DNA from 2 places in the Telluria sp. BA11 genome. Region 1 is predicted to be linked to the other one. Evidence: predicted binding sites of a transcription regulator. Region 1 holds the regulator's gene; the other holds the start of a gene.
The links. Region 1 encodes LexA, which represses DNA repair genes until DNA is damaged. Its sites were predicted from a motif close to ACTGTATNNNNATACAGT; they were not measured.
Positions count from the first base shown of each region.

Region 2: the regulator LexA is predicted to act here: its motif matches at 1,783-1,800, upstream of AC1MGT_RS09390 (putative DNA modification/repair radical SAM protein).

Region 1 is NZ_CM155275.1:1,137,458-1,140,646, reverse strand. It holds gene AC1MGT_RS05020 (cystathionine gamma-synthase family protein) at 1-66, shown strand, start outside; gene AC1MGT_RS05015 (tetratricopeptide repeat protein) at 192-896, shown strand; gene lexA (transcriptional repressor LexA) at 946-1,575, opposite strand; gene rpsF (30S ribosomal protein S6) at 1,870-2,277, shown strand; gene priB (primosomal replication protein N) at 2,315-2,614, shown strand; gene rpsR (30S ribosomal protein S18) at 2,643-2,933, shown strand; gene rplI (50S ribosomal protein L9) at 2,970-3,189, shown strand, end outside.
Region 2 is NZ_CM155275.1:2,141,876-2,145,064, reverse strand. It holds gene AC1MGT_RS09400 (putative bifunctional diguanylate cyclase/phosphodiesterase) at 1-147, shown strand, start outside; gene AC1MGT_RS09395 (SEL1-like repeat protein) at 154-1,704, shown strand; gene AC1MGT_RS09390 (putative DNA modification/repair radical SAM protein) at 1,813-3,042, shown strand; gene AC1MGT_RS09385 (UdgX family uracil-DNA binding protein) at 3,039-3,189, shown strand, end outside.

The DNA.
Region 1 (3,189 bases):
GTGTCGGTGGGCATTGAGGACACCGACGACCTGGTCGAAGACTTCCGCCAGGCGCTGGACGCGTAAGCACGGCGTAAAGCCATGCAAAGAAGGCCGGCGCAATGCCGGCCTTGTCATTTTTACGGTTGAGTCCGGCTGTAAAAGGGGGCTATGATGCCCCATCGTCAGCTTGTCATTTTCTTCGGATGCCCATGAAACGTTTTCTGCTCTGCCTTTCTCTGACTATTGCCAGCGCCGCCTATGCGGGCGAGCTGGAAGACGCCAATGCGCTGTTCGAAAAGAAGGATTACGCGGGCGCGCTCAAGCTGTATACCAAGCTGGCCAATGCCGGCAATGCGCAAGCGCAGCAGCAACTGGGCCAGATGTACTGGTATGGTGAAGCGGGCACCGTCGATGAGGCGGCCGCCAAGGCGCTGTTCGAAAAGTCGGCCGCCAAAGGCAACAAGGTCGCGGCCCAATCGCTGGTCGTCATGGAAGAGCGTGTCACGAAGCGCGCCGAGATCGACTATTGGATCAAGGGCTACGACGGCGCCGACTTGCAGTCGGGCGAATACCGCTGCCCGTCGCCGCGCATTCCGGCCGTGTCGAAGGTGAATGACGAGATCGATCGCGTCAACAAGCTGGTGACCGGCTGGCAGGATTGCTACAACAAGATGGTGACGAACCTGAACGCGCAGTCGCCGCTGACGAAGAAGATTCCGGCCGATATCGCCAAGCTGATGAACAAGCAGGAGGCGGACGCCTCGGCAGCCTACCTGGAACAGGTGCGGCAGAATATCGCGGAAGGCGCGAAGGTCAATTCAAAGATGATCCTGGCGGATTTTGCAGCGTGGCGTAATGCCACCGAGGCATTCATCAACCAGCACAATGCCGTGGTGAAGAAGGCGTCGAACTAAGTAGGGCAGGGCAGAACAGGCGCCGGCCGGGGAGGCCGGCGCCGTTACATCAGTTCCAGCTACGCATCAAGCCGACAGCCAGACCTTCGAGCGCGAACTCTTCGTCTGGCGAGACGGCAATGATGTCGAAGTCGGGGTTTTCTGGCAGCAGTTCGACCAGGTCACCCGTCTTGCGATAGCGCTTGACCGTGACTTCGTCGCCCAGGCGCGCAACCACGATCTGCCCGTTCTTGGCACTGTCGATTTTCTTGACCGCCAAAAAGTCGCCATCCATGATGCCAGCGTCGCGCATCGACCAGCCTTTGACCTTCAGCAGAAAATCTGGCCGCGCCGCGAACATGGCCGCGTCGACGTTGTAGGTGGCTTCGACGTGCTCTTGCGCCAGGATCGGATTGCCCGCCGCGACGCGCCCGACCAGCGGCAGCGACATGAACGACGGCGGCGGCATCGGGATCGCTTCGACGCTCGCGCCGATCAGGCGGATGCCGCGCGATGTGCCCGGCGAAATTTCGATGGCGCCCTTGCGCGCCAGTGCTTGCAGATGTTCTTCAGCCGCATTGGCCGAGCGGAAACCCAATTCAGAAGCGATTTCAGCCCGGGTTGGGGGGAAACCGGTGTTCTCGATCGCTTCCTTGATCAGGTTCAGGATCTGTTCTTGCCGTGCAGTGAGCTTTAGCATAAATGTGTTACAGCAACCGGTTATGTATGTAACCTGTATTTTTGTACAGTATTCTCGCGCGCGCAAGGGGAAACGCAAAAAATATCGTGAAAATCGCGATTCATGGTGCAAACAGCCGTCAAAACCGTGGAATTGTCGAGTCAGATATGCCAGTTGCAGCGCTTAACGAGGCGACATCGCATCTTCGGGGGTTTCCAAGTCACCGATATTCGGGTTATAATTGCCGGCTTTCCCTTCCCACACTCGTCTTGACGCCGAGGTGGGCATTTGTTAAACGTCCTCAAGGAGTAATGCATGCGTCATTATGAAATCGTGTTTATCGTCCATCCGGACCAGAGCGAACAAGTCCCGGCGATGATCGAGCGTTACAAGACCACGGTGACCAGCCGCGGCGGTAACATCCATCGCGTTGAAGACTGGGGCCGCCGCCAGATGGCATACCAGATCCAGAAGCTGCCAAAAGCACACTACATCTGCCTGAACATCGAATGCGACAACGAGACCCTGGTCGAGCTGGAAACTGCATTCAAGTTCAATGATGCGGTTCTGCGTCACCTGACCGTCAAGCTGAAAAAAGCTGAAACCGCACCGTCGCCGATGATGAAATCGGTACAGCGCGAAGACGCAGCCAAGAGCCACCGTGCCGAAGCCGCTGCGCCAGCAGCCGCTCCAGCCGCTGCGCCAGCGCCTGCTGCTGCTTAAGTTTTTCCCAGTTATTCGTAGTAACCAGTAACACCGGGTGCATAACGCAAACCACCTCCAGCTCATGGCGACCATCGCCGAGCGCGACGTACTGCGTTACACCCCGGCCGGTGTGCCAATTGTTTCAGCCGTCCTGATGCACGAATCGCAGCAGGAAGAGGCCGGAGTCGAAAGGTCGGTCGCGTTCGAGGTCCCCGCGTTCGCCGCGGGTGAGATTTCGGGCAGGTTTGCCAGCGCCGAATTGGGCGCCAGCTACAGGTTCAACGGATTTCTTGCACGGAAAAATCGCAACAGCAAAGCCCTGGTGTTTCACATCATTGATTTCAGTGCCGCTTAACCCGGCAATTTAGATACAGGAGCCTCAAATGGCATTCGGTAAAAAGTTCGACAAAAACAAAGCGAAACTCAAAGAGAAGCGCAAACAGCAAAACCCGCTGTTCAAGCGCAAGAAATTCTGCCGCTTCACCGCCGCTGGCGTTGAGCAGGTGGACTACAAGGACGTCGACACCCTGAAGGACTTCGTCCAGGAAAACGGCAAGATCATGCCAGCACGTCTGACCGGCACCAAGGCGCACTACCAGCGTCAGGTCGACACCGCGATCAAGCGCGCACGCTACCTTGCGCTGCTGCCGTACACCGACCTGCACCACGGTTAATCGTCGGTCACGACAGTCAGACATCTGGAGATCACTATGCAAATCATTCTGTTGGAAAAAGTAGTCAACGTCGGCAACCTGGGCGACGTCGTCAAGGTCAAGGACGGTTACGCACGTAACTTCCTGATCCCACAAAAGATGGCCCGCCGCGCTACCGCCGGCGCCGTCGCCGAGTTCGAAGCCAAGCGCGCTGAACTGGAAAAAGCAGCAGCTGAAAAGCTGTCGGCTGCCCAGGCCGAAGGCGACAAGCTGAGCG
Region 2 (3,189 bases), 1.0 Mb from region 1:
GAGACCGAGGAACAGGCGCGCTACCTGCGTGCCAACGGCTGCATGACGATGCAGGGCTACCTGTTCTACCGCCCGATTTCGCTGGGCGACTTCATGGTGGCGCTGCGCACCCGGCCCGGATCGAACCTGCGCGCCGTGCTGGCCTGAGTGGGCATGCCCGACACGTCGTTGCACAGCGCCGAATTCCTGCGTGTGAAAGGACTGGCCGAGCGTGGCGTCGCCGAGGCCCAGCACAGCCTGGGCTTCATGTACGTGAACGGCCAGGGCGTGGCGCAAAGCGATGAACTGGCAGTGCGCTGGTACCGGCTTGCGGCCACGGCCAACCTGGCGCAGGCCCAGTACAACCTCGGCGTGATGCTGCAGAAGGGCCAGGGCGTGACGCAGGACTTCATGCTGGCCGCCCACTGGTACGAGCGCGCCGCCAGCCAGGGCTACGCGCTGGCCCAGTACAACCTGGGCTGGCTGTACGCCAAGGGGCAGGGCGTGGCGCAGGACGTGGGCCGCGCGCTGCACTGGTTCCGCCTCGCCGCAGAACAGGGCGAACCGGGCGCCCAGCACAATCTCGGGATGATGTACGACACCGGCAAGGGCGTGGCCCAGGACCAGGATGCGGCCCTGGACTGGTACCGGCGCGCAGCCAGCCAGGGCTACGCCCGTTCGCAGTACAGCCTCGGCCTGCGCTACGACAGCGGCCAGGGCGTGGCGCGCGATCCGGTGCAGGCGCTCGAGTGGTTGCGCAAGGCCGCGCTGCAGGGCTACGCGCCGGCCCAGTTCAATCTGGGCCTGCGCTACGACAAGGGCCAGGACGTGGAAGCGGACGGCGAACAGGCGATGCTGTGGTACGGCCGCGCGGGCATCCAGGGCCATGCCAGCTCGCAGTTCAATCTGGCGCTGATGTACGACACGGGCCACGGCGTGCCGCAGGACGATGCGCTGGCCGCCATCTGGTACCGGCGCGCCGCGCAGCAGGGCCATGCGGGCGCGCAGGACAGCCTGGGCATGCGCCATGAGCACGGCCAGGGCGTGGTGCAGGATGCGGCGCAGGCGGCCATCTGGTACCGCCGTGCGGCCGAGCAGGGCTTGCCGGTGGCGCAGTACCACCTTGGGCAGCTCCTCGACACCGGCAACGGCGTCGAGCGCGATGCGGTGGAGGCCACCGCCTGGTACCGCAAGGCGGCCGAGCAGGGCTACCTGCGCGCGCAGTTCGACCTGGGCCTGCGTCACGAAAACGGCATCGGCGCGGCGCAGGACAGCGTGCAGGCACTCGGGTGGTACCGGCGCGCTGCAGCGCAGGGTTACGCGGCGGCGCAGTACATGGTGGCCACGCTGCTCGACCGGCTCGATCTGGGCGACCCGGCGGAAGCCACCGACTGGCTGCACAAGGCGGCCGACCAGAAGCACGCGCTGGCGCAGTTCGAGCTGGGGCTGCGCTACGACTGCGCCAAGGGCGCGGACAAGGATTACGAAGCAGCCCATTTCTGGTACCTGTGCGCGGCGCGCCAGGGCCATGCGCGGGCCCAGTTCAACCTGGGCGTGATGTATGCGGCGGGGCAGGGCGCGCCGCGCGATCTGGTCGAAGCGTATGCGTGGCTGCATCGGGCGGGCGGCGCCGGGATCCGGCCGGCACGCGACTACCTGGCCCGCACCGCGCGCCGGATGGATGCGCAGCAGCTGGCGCTTGCCGAAGGCTTGCTGCACGCTTAACTAGCGTCCCGTCTTTGACCCGGCGCCACCCGCGCACGGGTGCGCTGCCGCACCCTCTGTCATGACACGCCACGCTATACTGTATGCCCATACAGCCACGGGCGTCCGATGGAACTCAACGACAAGCTCGAAATCCTGGCCGACGCGGCCAAGTACGACGCATCCTGCGCCAGCAGCGGTGCGCCCAAGCGCGGCTCCGAGGGCAAGGACGGCCTGGGCGCCACCACCGGCATGGGCATCTGCCACAGCTACACGCCCGATGGCCGCTGCGTCTCGCTGCTCAAGATCCTGCTCACCAACTTCTGCATCTACGACTGCCAGTATTGCATCAACCGGCGCACGTCGAACGTCCCTCGCGCGCGCTTTGCGGTCGACGAAGTGGTCAAGCTGACGCAGGATTTTTACCTGCGCAACTACATCGACGGCCTGTTCCTCAGTTCCGGCATCATCCAGTCGGCCGACTACACGATGGAGCAACTGGTGGCCGTGGCGCGCACCCTGCGCGAGGTGCACAACTTCCGCGGCTACATCCACCTCAAGACGATTCCCGATGCCGATCCGCTCCTGATTACCGAAGCGGGGCGCTGGGCCGATCGCCTGTCGGTCAATATCGAGCTGCCGACGCACGACAGCGTGACCAAGCTAGCGCCCGAAAAGAGCGTGCACACGATCAAGCTGGCGATGGGCTCCATCCGGCGCAAGCTCGATGAAAAAGCCGAAGAGCCAAGGTCGCCCGCCTTCGCGCCGGCCGGCCAGAGCACGCAGATGATCGTCGGGGCCGACGCCAGCGACGACCACACGATCCTCAACACCGCGGAGACGCTGTACGGCAGCTATAAACTCAAGCGCGTGTACTACTCCGCCTTCAGCCCGATTCCGCAAAGCCCCAAGAGCGTGCCGCTCGCGCCACCGCCGCTGCTGCGCGAGCACCGCCTGTACCAGGCCGATTTCCTGCTGCGCAGTTACGGCTTCACGGCTGGCGAGATCATGCCGCAGACGGGCAACCTGGCGCTGGACATCGATCCCAAGCTGGCCTGGGCGCTCTCGAACCGCGACCAGTTTCCAATGGACCTGAACCGCGTCGATGCGACGCTCATCGCGCGCATTCCCGGCATCGGCCTGCGCAACGCCAAGCGCATCGCCGACCTGCGCCGCATTCGCCGCATCCGCTGGGAAGATTTATCGCGGCTGCGCTGCAGCCTGAAAAAACTGGCGCCGTTCGTCGTCACCGCCGACTACAAGCCGGCGCAAGGCGCGACCAGCTCCGACCTGCTGCGCAAGCACATGGCCGACGCGCCGCAGCAGATGAACCTGTGGCCGGAGCTGCAGGCAGCATGACCCCCGCGGCCAGCGCAGCCGTCGTCGCCAGCGAAGCCGTCGCCGAGGTCCGCGCGGGCCAACCGCTGCTGGTGGCTTCGTTCGTCGAGTGGCGCGCCACGGCCCGCGCCCTGCTGCGCGCAGGCGTGCCGCCCGAGACGGTGACGT